One region of the Methylobacter sp. S3L5C genome, then DNA from elsewhere that is predicted to be linked to it. Evidence: riboswitches for the same ligand, from Rfam matches in the RefSeq annotation. Region 1 holds a riboswitch; each other region holds the start of a gene.

Region 1 (4,711 bases):
CTCGATAAACTGGGCGAGTATGACCAGGTTTTTGCTCATTTGCATCTATCAGCTAACGTTTCCAAACGCCTGCCTGAAGTATTACGCCAGGATGCGAAGTTGGTACCACAAATGCTGAAAACCAATAAAGCCGAATTTAACCGTGAATTACTGGGGCGCTGGTCAAACACCCTGTTTCCAGCCGATCAACCTGCGCCAGTTTTCTTGCTGGGTTTTATGCGTACCGGCACCACGTTAACCCAGGAAGTATTGGGCGCTAACCCTGATATTTTTGTCGCGGACGAAACTGATTTAATAGTTACTGTGGTTCAAGAATTAAACCGGCTTTCCCATAATCAGGGCAACGTACCAGATCAACTGAGGAAACTTGATTTGGCAGGCGTGTTGCACTTGCGGAAATTTTACTGGAACAGGGCGCATGCCTTATACGGCGACAAGATTGGTAGCCGCTTGTTACTTGATAAAACTACCATGAACACTATTGATTTAGGATTGATTAACTGTCTTTTTCCTGATGCCAAACTGGTTTTTCTGCTGCGTGATCCTCGTGATGTCTGCCTGAGTTGCTTTATGCAGACCATGATACCCACACCGTCAACCGTACATTTACTAAGCTGGCAAGATACTGCACAGTTTTATGCGCAGGTTATGGATTGGTGGATGACTATAAAACCGCAATTGACGATGGATTTTATCGAATTTCGTTATGAAGATGCCGTATTCCAATTTGAACCGGCGTTTCGTAAGGTTTTTGACTTTTTGGATGTAAATTGGGACCCAGCCGTTGTAGATTTTCATAAACAAGCAGCCGGTAAATACATTTCCAGCCCCAGCTTTAATCAGGTTGCACAACCGCTTTATTCGTCGTCGGTTGGTCGTTGGCGGCATTATGAAACCGAATATGCAAAAATCTCGGCTTGGTTACAACCGATTATCAGCTTTTATGGCTACGACGATTAATGTTCACTTGCTACTGCTTGTAAAAAAGCAAGATACCGACCCGTGCTTACAATCTAAAGCTAAACCGTTTCAAAATTTCAATAACTTTTAAAACCTGAGTGACGGGGCAACAAACCGCGTCACGTTTGACTCTAAAACAATGAACTACCAGACATAAAAAACCGCCAAAGTAAACTTCAGCGGAAGATAAAAGGCTACTTGTCAAAGAGAAAAGCTACCTGCACCATCGGTTTGTAGTCGCATAAAAATTACCTAATACAATCGTTAATATAATACCCGTTAAATAGACTCGATATAACTTAGTAAAATCGAGGCTAATTCAAACTTGATGCCTCGATTCGGCTTTACTCCATCGAAGCTATTTGCCGCCCTTCCCTGTTACCCTGACTTTTACCCGCCACTAAAAATAACTCGTTTTATTAAAAAGCGGGATATCACCTACTTTTCATTTTTTTTATGTCAAATAACATAGTTTAATTAATTGTGCCTCCTGCTTCGCACCGGCTTTTACTACAACCGCAATAACGCTATCAAGTAACCTGTTGTAAGTAAATGATTTTTTTATTTTTTTAAGAAATGGCATAAAATATGCTAACTAAAAATAATAGAATAAACCGGCAACACTATCGCAGCGGTTTTGTTCTCAAAAAGAAAGTGCTGCATAAATATTATGCAAAGCTTTATTACTTTGCCACCCCCGTTGTGAAGCGGGCTCGGAAAGCCACGGATCTTGGGTTTTACTTAAGATAGCCGGGCTGCCTCTTTCGTCAATTAGCGAAAGAGGGCCCCAGTATTTTGTTAATGACAATAAATCCTTGGCAAGATGCTGGACAGGTTAACTTTTAAAATAAGCGACAACGATCACCATGATAAAAACCAAATTAGCTAAAGCCATCACAGTGGCCATTGCCGGCACAGCACTTTCCATGAGCGCGTCTACCACATTCGCGTCAACCACAATGTACAACACCTTTACAACAACAGTTTCTACAGCTACTGATGGCTGGACACGCACATTTGACAACGGTACCACCTCACCCGGCACTGCAACCGGCCCTGAAAGTCAGGGCAACAAAGGGACTATCGTACCTTGGTTGGGAACGTCTGCTGGTGCTTTGCCTCTTGGCTACACCGGTTCTTCTCATTTAAACTGGGCCGTTCAATTAACGGGTTCTGGAGATGCTGCAACCATTTCTGCGGCTGATTCCTTGGCAAAATATGGCACAGCAGCGGAAATCGACACCGGTGGCGGTGCGTGGCGCGATAACTCAGCACCAACAACAGGCTGGAAGCATCAAACTGATATTGGTTTAGTAACATCTAATGTGGCTCAAAACATTACCTTAAATTTAACAACACTGGGTAACTTACTCCCCAGTACATTCAGCAAATTTGGTGTCACCGTTTTTGATGGCATGGACACTAGCACTGCTAACTATAGCCATCACGGATCTTGGAATAATCCTGTTATTGCAAAACCTTATACAGCCAATAATCCATTTGCAACCACAGGGCTGACTAATATCGGCTATAGCGATAATGTTGATGGGGTTAACGGCTTTACCTTTGCCGCTGAAGCCGGTCATATTTATTCCATTTACTTGGGCGGCGTTGATTTCTCAAAATGGAATACCGGCGTTGATGGTTATGCGTTAAATATTAAAACCACCTCGCCCGTTCCTTTGCCGGGTGCCGTTTGGTTATTTGGCAGCGCGTTGGCCGGGTTTGTCGGTCTGCGTCGACGCAAATTAGCGGTATAAAATCTTAAAACTGCTGATATAAACAAAAACCCGGCACATCAAATTGATGTATCGGGTTTTTGTGTTTGTAGATGATGCCTTCCCGGCCGCCTAGTACAACCCTTTCTGTCGTTTCGACATACCGCTATTTACCGACAGAAACAGGTGATGTAAGCGCTTGTCTTTTAAAACTAATAACGTCCACCGTCATGAAAAAATTGCTTTTATCAACCCTGATATTTTTGGCTACTGCCCCTCTGGCAAACGCAGCACAAGAAGGTCAACCTACCCCTCAATGTCCCGCCGCACTTACTGGCAATGCTGAAAAACTTGACCTTAATGCCTATAAAGGCAAAGTGATTTTGATTGATTTTTGGGCGACCTGGTGTCCACCCTGTAAAAAATCAATGCCGTTTTTTAACAGTTTGCGTAACGAACACGTCAAAAACGGCTTTGAGATTATTGCCATCAATGTCGATGAAAATAGCGAAGAAGCCAAACAGTTTCTTGTTAGCAATGCCGTTGATTACGTCACGGCTTTTGATCCAAAAGGCGACTGCCCTGCCAAGTTTGATGTTCAAGCCATGCCGTCGACTTATCTGGTCGATAAAACCGGCAAAATCAGAAAAATACATCTCGGCTTTCGGGATGAGGACAAAGACATGATTAGTGCACAAGTTTCGGCGCTACTGGCTGAATAACTTTAAGGATTTACATCATGCACGCTTTAACACAATGGCTTGGTGAGCAACGTCTTACCTTGGATAAGACTATGCGACCGACACTCAATGTGTTCGTTACATTCGGTAACTTATCGAACTACACGAGAAATCAATGGACTCACCGACTGGTCATCGCCCTACTCTGTAGCAGCGTGCTTGTTTGCCAAGGTTGTAGCACGGTTGCGCCCTGGCAACGGGGTAATCTGGCCAAACCGGAAATGGGTATCAATCCCCACCCCAATTTAAACAGCTTTCGTGATCATATTTTTACCAGCAAAGAAGCCTCACAAGGTGGACATAGCGGTGCAGGAGGCGGTTGTGGCTGCAATTAAATCAGACAAAAAAACTGCACTGGCGGCATTCACGACAGCGGCACTCAGTCTGCCCGGATTGACTGTCTCGGCCGCCATCCCTTCGGCACAAATACTATCCAATGTCAGTTACGGCCATTACCAGGAAAGTGATAACCGTATGCAGGTTGATATTTACCATGCCGATGCGATTATTCCGTTGACCGACCGGCTTGAATTGGCTTTTAGTCTTGATCGCGATACTTACAGTGGTGCCACGCCATCGTTTAGCATGCCGGCAAGCATGACCAATGTGGCCAAATACAAACAAAAAGCGGATGGCACAGTCTCAAATGAACTTAGTTATGTTGATGTCATATCAGCCGCATCAGGTGGTGTCACGGCAGCAGGATTAACCATACTTGGGGGTCTTAACGGTTTTCAGTCATTTTCTGATGGCAATACCGCAGCCCAGGCAGAAATTACCACCAATAGTAACACTCAGCTAACCGCGCTTGAAACCACAAAAACCAACGATCAAGCAGCGCTAGACACCTCTTATAATGCGGATAAAGCTCTTATTACAGACACTTACAAATCAGATTTAAATAACCTCAATGTTGCAATCCCTGCGTTGACCGACCAATACGAAACCGATAAAGCCGTTATCGAGACCAATCTGGCGGCAGTTCCCGGCAATATCGCCAACAATGTAACGATTGACTTTAATACCGGAATGTCATTATCGTCCTATGCCGGCTTTGCCAATACCTCACCTATCGCCGGTGGCGGTTGTCCCGGTTCAGGTAGCAGTGGCTGCTATAACCAAAATGGCATGGTGGTTGGCATTGTTGAGGATACGTCAAACCCGATAGCCCATTTACATCGTGCTGGTACTGTGGCTGATAGATCCCTGCAATATCATTCCGATTCCAGCGGTATTTATATTCGCTCCCAAGACAGCAAGGCCTTTAGTCTTGATTCTATGAATTTTAAAGCA
Region 2 (4,711 bases), 960 kb from region 1:
TAAGTTACTGGTGCACGACAATTATCCAATGCAACAGCAGAAGATGGCGTGTGTGAATAAGGGTTAACCGGCAAGCTGGCATTGAATATACCGGTTGTTACTGGGGTATTCGCTTTTGGATTGGCCAAATAAGCACCGTTACCAAAACCATGTGACAAGCCAGAACCCGAATTGATCGAACCCATTACCGCAGGTACCGTTGACGCTTTAATAATCGCATCAATGGTTGTTTTCAGGCCGGCTTCAGAAAATCTTGCATGAGCAGTATTGTATTGGAATGTATTTTCAAACCAGTCCAGATAATCACCTTTAACAACGTTAACCAACGTAGGCGCAACACCGTTGATTCTTACGAATTCAAAATTTGCGTCTTTTTTCTCTAAAGCTTGTGCACCGATAGCCCAACGAAATGTTTTAGGAGCAGTACCCGTTATATATGGATTAGTAAAGCCATCACCAGCGGTATCGACACCCAAATTCAGATCTTTCAAACAAGCAGTAACGCGACCAGAAGTTGAGTTCTCATGAATTAACGTGACTAAAGATGATTCTGTTTTAGTACCTGTATTACCGTTTAGGCCATCATTTCCAACAGCCGGAGGAGTAGTAGATGAAGCCGTAGTACAAGGATAATTTAAGGCAAAATTATTTAATTGCGCTTGTGTACCTGAGCCATTTTCACGACGGCAGACATGTGTCGTAGCGTTGGCAGGTGCATCAGCTGCTTGATTAGCTGATGCCCATGCTGCTAAACCAAGAGGTGCAGTTACACCAGGAATAGTGACCATTAATTTGTTCCAGTTATTCCAATCACCTTTAATCAGGGAAGCAATTTCCTGTTTTGACAAGCTGGGCATACAAGCAGCATTTGTCACATCGCCCACAATGCAAGTTGTACCAGATACTGGATCAGCAACTGGAATAGTATGCATGGCAAGTTGAGCACCTTGTAACGCTCTGTATAAATGCATGCTTACCGGGACACCAAACACAACTGCAGCGCCAGGTGTTACCGTTAACTTGGCAACATCCGCAGCTGTTACATTAGCAAACAGGGTGACATTATTAGTTTTTAAAGGAGCATTTAACCCTTGAAATTGCGCAGGATCGACATCAGAAACACCGACATCAGGAACAACCAATTGGTTATTTCCGGCAGTACCTGTTGTATAAGCACAAGTAATACTGGTTAATGTACCGGCAGCAGCAGGTGCTACACCAGTACAGTTTGTTGAGTTAACTTTTAAGAACTCGATAGTAGCACCGGCAGTATCGCCATTAGCTTCAGCAATGATTGGGCTAACGCCATAACCAGAACCGCCTTCATCACGCTTGTAAATTAATAAGTTAGCTTTGCCAGTGGCCAATGTTAAACCGGTCGCTGTTGTTGATTGCGTGCACAAATAAGCTTTTTGTGTCGCACCGTCAATATTGTCTTTAAATTTCCAGATAGGCTGGCTAACGTCACAAATTTGATCTGCAGCAACACCCGCACCTGTTAATACTTTTTCTATAAAAGTACCGGCCGCTGAAGCGCCAGACATATATACCACACGGGTATCGCCAGCTGCGCTGGTATCATAAACAGGAAAGTTGTTAGCATCAACGGTAATCGCTTGCGCGTTTCCCGCCAATAATGCAGCCGAAATGGCAGCACCCAGGATTAAATTTTTTTTCATTTTAGCCTCTCAATTAAAAAACATCAGAAACGACTGCATTAAAACAATGCAGCCGTCACAGGATTTATACAACCATTTATTTACGACGATTTAAACGCAACATACCCATCAAACCAGCGCCAAAAAACCATACTGCAGCAGGCAATGGCACAGCGGATATTGGAGCAGGAGCAGAAAAAGACAATGTATTACCCGCCAATGTCCATGATCCGGCAAACTGCTCTACGTGTGACTCTAGCTCGTCTCCTGCTGCATTAGGAACATTAGTGGCATGAAAAAAAGCTAACGCAGAGCCGTAAGCACCGGCAGCCTTAGCACCAGTTTGAAGGCCAAATGCATTATCAAAGTCTTTAAATTGTCCGGTATTTGCTATACTGCCATCATTAACAACTTTAGAGATATCAAAACCGGAAGCGTTAACTTCACCCGCTTGGATTTGAAAATTACTAACTAATGCGTCAATAGTATCAGTTAGCACCAAACCACCGACTGCACTTGAGGTAAGCAAAACATCAGGATTAACATTGCTGCCCACTATCAGCGCATAACTAGTAGTCGCAGCATTAAAGCCTGCAGCACCTTTAAAACCAGATGTCCATACGGCATCTAAAGACAGATCGTGAGTATAGGCATAAGTAGAGTTGCTAGCCGCTGCTATAAAAGCATCGATAGTCAAACCCGTATTCAAAGAGTACGTGTTTTTGCTGCTAGAATCATAAACCGACATAAACAGTTCTGAATCGCCATTATGAACAGAGATATTCGCATTAGCAGAACCAGCAGCTATCATTAACGCCGCAACGAGTAAAGTTTTGTTAAATTTTTTCATTTGTTAATACCAATTATGTTTAAAATTAAAATTCGCATAATGTGGCGGCCCAGCCATCTTAAAACATTTGTAATCTTTCAAGACCTGTAGCTTTCCGTCCCCGCTTCGCAACGGGTTTAGCTTTTACACTTTCTTTGTTACCAATATATTATTCACTGCTTTATTGCCAAGCAGTTAAGCTCCCGCTACCATAAATCTATTTCTTTACTGCTGAATACTGAATCAAGAATAAAGCGCTGTTGCTGCTTCTGTCAGTATGGTCAGTGCCTTCCCTTGCTTAACCGGCATCTGCTCCAGATGCTTTCAACGTGGAGCTAGTATCCCATATCGGTTCAATCTTTTGGATTACAAAACAGTGACAGTTGCTGACAATGTAATACACTTGTATGACAACTTCATTACTCTATATATTAATCTTGCAATACACTTACTCGGGCAGTGATAAAACAAGTCCTTTGCTTTGCAGTTGCCTAGTTGGGTTTGGTAAAAAGCTGTCCATGTCAACACAATTAGTATGGTAAAAGGATGACTTATTGATTAAATGTATGCTTTGTTATAAAGCTGTCACAATAATCAACTATATTTAATAATAATCAGACTTTAATGTAATTTCTGAACTTTACTAATACCAGCAGTTGAAATATGTCATCATCACCAGGAATTACTGAAGGCGATAAAAAACAAATCGTTTCAATGCGTTTAAACAATCATGATAGGAATGCTATCCAAACCATGGCGTCTCGTCTATTTGTAAGAGAAGCAGAACTTTATCGCTTTGCCGTTAGTAATCTTTTAAACCGCATGTACCAATTACACGACATGGATTGCACTGGCAGTGACTTACTGCCTTTATTTATTGAGTTTAGGGAAGAATTAAACCAGAATTTGGGCTTAAAAAAACAACAACTTTTTAAGATTATCAACAATGGCAATGCCAATCCCGATAAATTTGTGGCCATGGCTGACATAGAATTAATTCTGCTTCCACAACATTTGGTACGCCAACGTTTATTGCAAATAGATGCCGCACTGGCTTTTAAACAACTGGATATTAATACCTGGCTTAAAAGTTATTTTATAGCGAAATATAGCCTGCCTGAATTTATCAAGGAAGATCTTGATACTGCCGAAGCTGAAGTAGAGTTAGTGTTGGTTACTAAATAAAAAGTTTTTAGTCCACAAAAAGCACGAAACATGTACCCTGCTTGTTTCATTCGCAATGGAGGTCAGGCTTGTAAATATAGCCTCCCCCTTGTTAAAGACCATAGGCATCTACACAACTTCTCCTCATAATAAAAACAATGAGTTGTAGAAGCGCCAAGCTCCCTCTCTTGTTGGAGAGGGCTGGGATGACGACTGCACGGATGCAGCACAATGCAGGAGCAATTGCCGAGGAGAATAAAATCAAGCAGTTACATACCCCTCATCTCAACCTTCTCCCTTTGAAGAAGGAGCAGTAAGACTTGTGTATATACCTATGGTTAAAGACGCATTATTATATTTTTATAATTAAAGCAACCCGTCTATTTACTTGATGTTTCTTTTTTACCGCTTAAAAAATCAGCCTAATTGCTTGAAGTACTTTTATAAATCCTTATTTCATTAGAAAAATCGCTTGAAGTGTTTTGTTAATTTCTCGAAAAATTAGCACAATTGCTTGCGGTGTTTTGCTAATTTCTCAAGTAATCAGCATAAAAAACCAAGGTTTGTTGCCATAGACAAAAGCTATAAAACTCAAAGTTTCAATTTTTTACGAATTTTTATGCTTGTTTACAGTATTTATTTTACCAATCATACAAAAAGGTGGATATGGCACGCCTTACGCACTGTTTAGTTACACAATTAATTTGTAAATTCGTGAAGCTTATTTACTACTGGTTATCTTAATAAGTATGAATGCAAAAATGCACTACTTTATGTTGGCCCACCTTCACTGCCATTAAGTTAAGCCCCGCTAATACCTTGTAGTTCCTGTTCATTAATTTCAAAGCATTGCATGGCGGAAACAAGCTGAACCCAAAGGCTTTTCAGGGTGGGATGGTTTTTAGCCTTCATGAAGTCTTCTCGAAAGCGAGTATTCAACGTCATCAATTGATGAATGAGGTGTGCCATTTGCATGAATTGGAAGTAATTTTTAAGGGCACAATAACTTTTCCTGGCGTATTGATGTTCCATGCCATAGCCACCGTTTTTAAGGGTATTG
Region 3 (4,711 bases), 1.9 Mb from region 1:
GCTTTGCGCAGTATGGGTAATAAAGTCATTAACAATATCAGCAATAACCTGATTACTGCCTTTGGCTACTTTTGCCAAGGTATCGAGAAATGAACCTTCCATCGCTTGTAAATCTTTTATGGCATCATTAAGGTCATGTTGAGAATATTCAGTAACTCGCGATGCTGCTTCTTCAATAGCCAGTTTTGACGCCTCCGCAGCAATTGCCAACGCATCATCCAATGCCGTGGCCGCCTGCTTAAAGACCTCTTTGGCCTGCTCACCCTGAGTGCTTATACCTTCATTAATACCTTTGCCGACTGCTTCAGTGACACTATTGATATTATCCATATCCAGTTGCCTTGATGTCAGTGCCGTTAAGGTAATCGCCTTAACTTGTTGATGCACGTTGGTCCCCGAATTAACGGCTGTCCGGACGGCATCTTTAACCTGTTGTTGATTTATTTTAGTCATAATAGTTTTCCCTGTTAATTTTAAAAAAAGAAAGTCCACTAACTCTAACGGCTTAACAATAGCACCGATCAGCATTGCAGGCATCATCTTATTAAACTCAACATAGCCACAGATAAGTGTCGGTTTTTTCCCGGTTTCATTACGCTCTTTAAGGAACAATTATCCAATGATTAAAAAACCTGCCGAAAGCGCCACCGATTTTATTTTATTGACAGGGTAACGGCTGGGTATTTTTGGCTACCCATTTAAAACGGGACAATTTAAGGTTAAATCGTTCGCTGAGCGGAGTCGAAGCGAGTTGTCCGCTTCGACTCTGCTCAGCGAACGATCCTTTTGATGATTTATCATTAAGGACGATTAAGCCTTTTTGCTTGTCTCGTTTAAAGTGGATAGCCGTCTTTTGAACAACAATGAATTTATTTAAAACTTCATTGCAAATAAATGCAACAATATCCGGTTATTTATACCAGCAATATTCAAGGGTAAAGTCCATACTGTGATTGATCAAATAAATGCCATTCTGCCGCAGACCCAATGCAGACAATGCGGTTTTCAAGGCTGTCGTCCTTATGCTGAAGCCATTGCATCGGGGGTTGCAGACATTAATCAATGTCCGCCGGGTGGTAACGAGGGTGTTATCGAATTAGCGCTTTTGTTAGGCGTTAGTCCCAAGCCGCTTAATCCGCAATTTGGCCAACATAAACCTAAAAGTGTGGCATTTATTATTGAGAAAGACTGTATCGGTTGCGTTAAATGTATTGCTGCTTGCCCTGTTGACGCTATTTTAGGCGCGGCAAAATTTATGCATACCGTTATCGCTTCAGAATGCACCGGTTGTGAGCTGTGTGTAGCGCCTTGTCCGGTAGATTGTATTATTATGGTGCCACTGCCTGTCGATAAAGAACAATCCCTAAGTCACGAGCAGAAATACGCACGTACTCAATTGGCAAAGCGCCGTTATGATGCGCACTGTCTGCGTAAAGAAAAAGAACAGGCGGAAAAACTGGAACGTGCGAAGCAAAAAAGAGCGCAATTGGTAAAAATGCAATTACAAAGTTCGCAGCAACAGTAATACACTGTTTCTGCATAAGATACAGTAACCGAAAAACCGCATTACCGCTGATACACAAGAGGTAACAGGCGTAATCCCGTTACCCCGCATTCTGCCTTACTAACCCCGCTTAATAGCGTCACCAAAATACCCGCCAGTCACCAACGACGCGCTTCATTCTTTACAGCATGCCCACCACTTTAAGTATATGTAAAAATGTTTGTTACATTTGGTTACAATTCAAAGCTGGACGCACTATTTTTATCTGTTATTCTATATTTACGGTTTTGAAACAGCAAAAAATTTAAGTACTTATAATCAGGTCAGCTTCCCTGCTTAAAAAAATTGTATGCTCGTGTCCCACTTAGTTAAGTGCGCATGATTTACGGATAAAAAAGCAAAACTTATTGCAAGATAAAGACGGAAAGCCACGGAGCCTTAATGGCCAGTCAGGCTGCATTACATTTAATGATGATTTTCTATAGGTAATAATATGCAACATAAAAAAACACGTTTGGCACTGGCCTTGATTATTGGCGTCGTAGCAACAACGGGTACTGCCCATGCATCGCTTTTTGCTCGTGGTACGGATTTGGTTTATGACGATGTCAACAATATAACTTGGGTAGCCGATGCCAATCTGGCAAAAACCAGTGGCTACGATCGCAATGGTAAAATGGAGTGGTCAACAGCTGTAGCCTGGGCCAACGGTCTGGATTATGCCGGTTACACGGATTGGGTACTGCCTACCATTAACCAATTTACCAATCAGCTAGGCCCTGTTTTGAGTAAGATAGGAAGGGGTAATGGTGATAAGGATCATAGCGGCGATAAGGATGATAGCAAGTATGATTTATTCACTAACGTCAAGAACGACAAGTACTGGTCGAGCGAGGATGCCGGTAAAGATAAAACGAGGGCCTTCGATATCAAGGGTGGCAAGCAGAGCGACGAAAAGTATAATAAGGATCTCTACGCATGGGCTGTTCGCTCGGGCGATGTTGCCACTGTGCCATTACCCGGTGCGGTCTGGCTATTCTTGACTGGCATGATTGGTGTAATGGGCTTAAATCGTCGTAAAAACACTGCTTAATTCGGTGCTTGACTGACTGGCTCCTTGGCTCCCAAGTGCTCTGGCTCCCAAGCTCCAGCTTGGGAGCCAGAGCCGAAGATAGATTAAAAGTAGTGGGTCTTAGCGATAGCCTGATGCGCTAAAAGATCAAAGCCCAACATTCGCGCAAGACGCTTTGCTATTAACGCCCTACATATTACTCCAACCGTGTTGACAAACCGCATTACCGCTGATGTAAGAGGTAATGGGCGCAATTTTTTTATCCCGCATCCTGCCTGATTAACCCCACTCAATAGCGTCACCAAAATACCCTGCCAGTCATGAGCGATGCATTTCATATCTCAGTATAGTTTATGGCTTTAGTGTATTTAAAATAATTATTTAATTCTTTCATAATTTTGTCACAATTTAGCACTGGACATTATATTTTTATCGATTATTATTTGTTTGTGATTTGTAAACATGCCAATGCTTGCTTAATGAAATTGCACGCTCGTGTCTCACTTATCCAAGTGCGCATGATTTATGGATAAAAAAGCCAAACTTATTGCAAGATAAGGACGGAAAGCCACGAAGCCTTTAGAGGCCAGCCGGGTTGCGTTAAATTAAATAGTTGTTTTTTTTAGGTAACAACATGCGACATAAAAAAATAAGGCTGGCATTGGTTTTACTGGCCAGTAGCATAGTAACAAGTACAGCCCAAGCCTCCTTAGAGGCACGTACCGGCGGTATGGTGTATGACAAAATCAATAAAATCACTTGGGCTGCGGATGCCAATCTGTTTAAAACCCAAGCGGCAGCTGATTCGAATCTGGTTAATGAGATTATCGTAAATAACAATGGGGTTATTAATGATGCGTCGGCAGTTAACGGCAGTCACACACTGACCGCCGCTGACTTTAATACCTCCACCGGTAAAATGACCTGGTTTGGCGCACAAGCCTGGGTTAACAATTTAACACTGGGTGGCTTTACTGACTGGAGACTACCCATCATTACCGAGGGAGCTTCTGGTGGAAACCCGCCCGTCAGCGAAATGGTAGCTTTGTTTGCCAATGGACCGAGTGGTGGAGCAGGTGCCGGTAATGGCGCAGGTGCTGGTACAGGTATGACCAATAATGGCAGTTATAATATATTCACTAACGTCCAAAGCTCTGAGTACTGGTTGGGTAGTGAATATGCGAGCAGTCCAGGCGAAGCGTGGCTCTTCCTTACCACAAATGGCACTATGTCCTACATCGGTAAGCTAAACCAGAACTTCGCATGGGCTGTTCGATCTGGCGATGTTGCCGCTGTGCCATTACCCGGCGCAGTCTGGTTATTCGGTAGTGCTTTGGTAGGCTTAATCGGTTTAAAGCGTCGTAAAAACATCGTTTAATTCGATGTATCTTTGTCGGGTTACGGCTAGCGCCTAACCCGATTTACAACGCCCTACAAATTACACCTTCCCACGTTGTTCAGTTTATCCAGCTTAATTCCAGCCAATAGTACTATCAAAACACACTGCAGGTCACGAATCACGCTTTAGCATGGTTCATTGCTTTAGTATATTTAGATTGCTTGTTACATTTTGTTACAATTCAAAGCTTGACTCGCTATTTTTATCTGTTATCTTCAGCCTGTAGTTTAAAAATTACATAAATACTATAGGTATTTATGGTCAAGCAAAGTTACCTGCTTAATAAAATTGTATGCTCGTGTCTCACTTATTTAGGTGTGCATGATTTATGGATGAACAAGCCAAACTTATTGCAAGATAAGGACGGAAAGCCACGGAGCCGTTACAGGTCAGCCGGGTTACGTTAAATGTAATGATAATTTTTCGTAGGTAGTAATATGCAACATAAAAAAAACGGCTTGGTATTGGCTTTGCTGGTCAGTACAGCAGCAACCGGGACTGCCCAAGCAGCGTTAGTGGCACGTACCGGCGGTATGGTCTATGACGATGTCAACAAAATCACCTGGGCAGCTGATGCCAATTTGTTTAAAACCCAGGCGGCAGGTAATACCAATCTGGTTAGTCAAATAATACATAATATCATGAGTATCGGCACCCATACCCTCACCAACAATGACTTTAATGCCAATACAGGCAAAATGACTTGGTGGGGTGCACAAGCTTGGGTTAACAACTT
Region 4 (4,711 bases), 2.3 Mb from region 1:
ATACCACCTGCTACCCATTGGTAGGAAATTTCACCCATGCCGTCAATGTCATATAAGGTACTGACTGCTGTCAATATTTGTTTTTCCTCAACCGTACCGGTGATAGTGACTGTGCCGGTATGTGGGTCATTGACATTGGCTACCATAGTGGTGGCAACACTCGTTACTTGTTCAGCGGTAAGTAGTTGGTCAGTATAGCTGGCTTTAACGGTAATTTCTTTGCCCACTTGCTCTTGAGTTAACGTCCACGTAGCGGCTATTGCGCCGCTAATGGCTACTGTATCAGCAAACCATTGGTAAGTAATAGTTGCTGGATTCAAACCATCGGCATCGACCAAGGTACTGATGTCTGCTGTCAGTATTTGGCCTTGAGTCGGCGTACCGGAGATAGTGACGGTGCCGGTAGGCAAGTCATTAACATCGGCTACGGTAGTGGTGGCAGAGCTCAATACCTGTTCAAGTTTATTCAGGCCGTCGGTATAGCTGGCCTGAACGGTGATGACTTTGTTCACTTGCGCTTGAGTTAAGGTAAACGTTTCGCCTGTTGCACCTTCAATAGCTATACCACCTGCCAACCATTGGTAAGTAATCGGGGCAGTACCCATACCATCCAAATCCACCAAGGTATTGGCGACTGTCAATATTTGGTTTTGCTCAATCAAGCCGGAGATAGTGACGGTGCCGGTAGGCAGGTCATTAACATTGGCTACGGCAGTGGTGGCAGAGCTCAATACCTGTTCAAGTTTATTCAGGCCGTCGGTATAGCTGGCCTGAACGGTGATAACTTTGTTCACTTGCGCTTGAGTTAAGGTAAACGCCTCGCCTGTTGCACCTTCAATAGCTAGGCCACCTGCCAACCATTGGTAAGTAATCGGGACTGTACCCATACCATCCAAATCCGCCAAGGTATTAGCGGCTGTCAGCACTTCGCCTTGAGTCGGCGTACCGGAGATAGTGACGGTGCCGGTAGGCAAATCATTAACATTGGCTACGGCAGTGGTGGCAGAGCTCAATACCTGTTCAAGTTTATTCAGGCCGTCGGTATAGCTGGCCTGAACGGTGATGACTTTGTTCACTTGCGCTTGAGTTAAGGTAAACGTCTCGCCTGTTGCACCTTCAATAGCTATACCACCTGCCAACCATTGGTAAGTAATCGGGGCAGTACCCATACCATCCAAATCCACCAAGGTATTGGCGACTGTCAATATTTGGTTTTGCTCAATCAAGCCGGAGATAGTGACGGTGCCGGTAGGCAGGTCATTGACATTGGCTACCATAGTGGTGGCAACACTCGTTACTTGTTCAGCGGTAAGTAGTTGGTCAGTATAGCTGGCTTTAACGGTAATTTCTTTGCCCACTTGCTCTTGAGTTAACGTCCACGTAGCGGCTATTGCGCCGCTAATGGCTACTGTATCAGCAAACCATTGGTAAGTAATAGTTGCTGGATTCAAACCATCGGCATCGACCAAGGTACTGATGTCTGCTGTCAGTATTTGGCCTTGAGTCGGCGTACCGGAGATAGTGACGGTGCCGGTAGGCAAGTCATTAACAGCCACGACAGTCACAGTTACTGTCGCACTAGTGGATAGCAACGCGCTATCGCTGGCTACATAGCTAAAGTCAGCCACACCGCTGAAGTTGGCAGACGGGGTAAAACTGACTGTGCCGTCGGCATTTAATACCGCTGTGCCGTTGTTGCCGGAGGTGACACTGGCGATGGTTAAGGCTGCGCCTTCAACATCAGTATCATTACCCAGCAATTGTGCTGCCGTATAGATAATCAACGTGTCTTCAGTCGCAGTGAGGCTGTCATCGACGGCTACCGGAGCAGTATTAACAGGAGCAATATTTATATTATCCAACGACATGGCAAACTGCATACCGTCTACAGGTGTTTGCTGATAGCCGGCATAATGAATCCAGAAAGCGCCAATATTTTCAAAAGCGCTACTGAGTGTCACCAGACCGTTAAAACCGTTAGTCAATGTTTGACGGGCAATCCAGGCACCACTATTGGCATCAGTATCCAGGGTTGGATTTAATGCCGAGGCATAACCCAAAATTTCCCAATAATCATTGGCACCGGCCACGCTGGTTACTGACTCACCTGAACTTTGGCTTATGTAAGTGCCAGTAGCATACGGATTTTCATCACTAGCCACCGCATCAAAATTAAGTGATGTCAGGCTAAAGGCGCTACTGTCCAAAGCCCTGATATAAAGTCCACTAGAGTCGGAATGATACATCACGTTTCTGTCATTAACCGTTCCACCACGGTGAACATGGGCGATGTTGTTGGAAGTATCCTGGACAATACCCACCACCAAGCCATCTTCGTAATAAGCGCCAGCGGCATTTGTGCCAGCAGTAAGACCACCGGATTGAGGAGCAACATTAGCAAAACCTGCATAGGCGGACTGGGTCATGCCCAGGTTGCCCGCTGTACTTGCAACTTGTGGATTATCCACTTCACCTTTATTAAAGTTTATAACAGCCGCACCTGCTAATATTCCGTTATAAACCGGTTGCAAGGCTATTGCCTCAATAGTTCCGGTAGCCGCTTCCAATACCCAATTACCGCCCAAGGCCGTTGCGCCGGTTAAGTCAGTTGACGCCGCCACATCGGCACTGGTTAAGGCCGCAAATTGATTGATAAAATCCAACCCAACGGGGTCTGCTGCGACATTACAGCCATACAGCAAAATATCACCGGTGGCGTTTAAGGCACTACCTATCGTTTCCAGTTGGCTGGTGTATTGCTGTAAATTGTCAGTAGTTAGGGTAGTTGAACCCAAACTGATACTGCCCGCACTGCCGTGGGAAATAATTTGCAGGCTTTGCAACGGAACAAAATTTTGTGTGTTTGCGGCTAACGTCGTCAGGTAAGCACTGATTTGGGCGAGTCCATCAGAACCCGAATCAAGAATTAACACAGCCGTATCGGTGCCAACATCGGCGGCCAAGCTTTGCCAGTTGCCAACTTGGCTGTCGATGACTAACAATTTTTTGACTGGAGTAATGACTTGATTCATGGTGAATACCTAATTTGCTGTGTAGATTAAAAGAGTTATGTTTTTTAGTACTATTGAAGCGACTGGCAACTCGCCAGGTCTTTTATATACATTTTTAATTCATGTACCGTAAACAAAACGACACATAGATCGGCTATTATGGTGTGCTGGCTTAAGCTCGATAATCTCGTCCTTAAATCGACTATCAGCGACCCGCTCAGGTAATCTCTGCTTTAGCTGTGATTATGGAATAGTGAAATTATTTGACTCATGCTGAATAGCTTTTTTGTGTGTAATAAAGGTCTTTTTTTAATTTAAAACTGCATTTGATATATCCTGAGTTCGAGATAAGAAAAATGAGGCCAACGCTTTAATAAAAGAAAACAATCTCAGCGTCTTACTAAGGATTTATTGTCATCAACTAAATGCTGAGGCCCTCTTTCGTTAAATGACGAAAAGGCAGCCCGGCCATCTTAAGTAAAACCCAAGATCCGTGGCTTTCCGAGCCCGATTCACAACGGGGGTGGCAAAGTGATAAAGTTTTGCATGATATTTATGCAGTACTTTCTTTTCTGAGAGCAAACCAGCGGCAATAGCTGTTACTGGCTTATTGTTATTTAGCAGATTTTATGCCAAATCTTAAAAAAACAATAAAAATCCTTTTCTTACAACGAGTTGCTTAATATTACTATTAGGATTGCAATAAAAAACGATGCGAAACTGGAGGCACAATTAATTAAACTGTGTTATTTGACATAAAAAAATGAAAAGTAGGTGATATGACGCAATTTACCCTCTGGAGTAGACTTATAAATAAGCTTTAGTACTGTTTTGGGATAGTCTGTGCCGTATTCATTTTGAGGAACTTGCAACACCCATTAAACCGAAGGGAATTAGTAGCCAGAACGGCAAAAAAAGAAACAACCTGCCAAAAAATGATAAAATAAAATTTTATAAAATCCAACTTTATTAAGGGCATGAGCAAGTTACGAGACAGCTCATCACAAATATGACTTAAGATACAAGGCTCTTTATTTCAATGGCTGCAAGAAGAGTTGGGTTCACTAACAGAGAAACAACAAAAATTAGCCACCACATTAGAAATAGTGCACATCGAAGAATTCATCTGCCCCAACCATGGCTTTTCACGTCGCCCACCTCAAAACCGCATGGTCATCGCCAGGGTATTTGTGGAAAAAACGATTTATAACATGCCGACGACACGCACGTTGCTCGATCAATTTGAAACCGATAGCGGCTTAAGACGGATTTGCGACTGAGAACGTAAAAACGCTGCCCACCGATGCATCATACTCAATGTTCAAGTTTTTTTAACTTGACTGGGACGAACCCAGATAAATCAGGGTGTTTTCGTCAATAGACATAAGTGCCACATAATTTCAATCATAGTTGTAAGGCTCAATTTAATGGCGACATCACGACTATTACTTATAATTTAATGCGCGTTTGTGAAGAAATTTCAAAAATACAAAATCCAACACTGATTCATCCATTAGATAAAAAATATACCAAAGGCCTTGAGAAAAGACAGAAAATAGCCAAGAAAAACAGTGTCTTTGTTCCGGTCAAAATAGTTGTCACCGAACAATGGATTCACGACAGGCTTTATGCTTGTCGCTCTTCAGGTTGAATAATCCAAGCCATGCAACCAATAATAAGGTATAGACTCCATAACAAGA

The links. Region 1 has a riboswitch for cyclic di-GMP ahead of KKZ03_RS14415 (VPLPA-CTERM sorting domain-containing protein). Riboswitches for the same ligand answer to the same signal wherever they lie in the genome.
Region 2: another riboswitch for cyclic di-GMP. It lies ahead of KKZ03_RS10105 (VPLPA-CTERM sorting domain-containing protein); the one in region 1 lies ahead of KKZ03_RS14415 (VPLPA-CTERM sorting domain-containing protein).
Region 3: another riboswitch for cyclic di-GMP. It lies ahead of KKZ03_RS06105 (DUF1566 domain-containing protein); the one in region 1 lies ahead of KKZ03_RS14415 (VPLPA-CTERM sorting domain-containing protein).
Region 4: another riboswitch for cyclic di-GMP. It lies ahead of KKZ03_RS03520 (DUF4347 domain-containing protein); the one in region 1 lies ahead of KKZ03_RS14415 (VPLPA-CTERM sorting domain-containing protein).

What each region holds. Positions count from the first base shown of each region.
Region 1 covers NZ_CP076024.1:3,216,420-3,221,130, reverse strand. Annotated here, with positions in the region: gene KKZ03_RS14420 (sulfotransferase) at 1-960, shown strand, start outside; cyclic di-GMP riboswitch class I at 1,641-1,723, shown strand; gene KKZ03_RS14415 (VPLPA-CTERM sorting domain-containing protein) at 1,827-2,720, shown strand; gene KKZ03_RS14410 (TlpA disulfide reductase family protein) at 2,909-3,400, shown strand; gene KKZ03_RS14405 (DUF4266 domain-containing protein) at 3,418-3,753, shown strand; gene KKZ03_RS14400 (DUF3570 domain-containing protein) at 3,740-4,711, shown strand, end outside.
Region 2 covers NZ_CP076024.1:2,251,496-2,256,206, reverse strand. Annotated here, with positions in the region: gene KKZ03_RS10110 (hypothetical protein) at 1-1,679, opposite strand, end outside; gene KKZ03_RS10105 (VPLPA-CTERM sorting domain-containing protein) at 1,756-2,508, opposite strand; cyclic di-GMP riboswitch class I at 2,549-2,639, opposite strand; gene KKZ03_RS10100 (hypothetical protein) at 3,151-3,672, shown strand; gene KKZ03_RS10095 (hypothetical protein) at 4,453-4,711, opposite strand, start outside.
Region 3 covers NZ_CP076024.1:1,323,844-1,328,554, reverse strand. Annotated here, with positions in the region: gene KKZ03_RS06115 (DUF6781 family protein) at 1-453, opposite strand, end outside; gene rsxB (electron transport complex subunit RsxB) at 884-1,525, shown strand; cyclic di-GMP riboswitch class I at 1,892-1,966, shown strand; gene KKZ03_RS06105 (DUF1566 domain-containing protein) at 1,998-2,597, shown strand; cyclic di-GMP riboswitch class I at 3,104-3,179, shown strand; gene KKZ03_RS06100 (DUF1566 domain-containing protein) at 3,211-3,954, shown strand; cyclic di-GMP riboswitch class I at 4,306-4,381, shown strand; gene KKZ03_RS06095 (DUF1566 domain-containing protein) at 4,413-4,711, shown strand, end outside.
Region 4 covers NZ_CP076024.1:722,004-726,714, forward strand. Annotated here, with positions in the region: gene KKZ03_RS03520 (DUF4347 domain-containing protein) at 1-3,032, opposite strand, end outside; cyclic di-GMP riboswitch class I at 3,467-3,549, opposite strand; gene KKZ03_RS03525 (hypothetical protein) at 4,399-4,662, shown strand.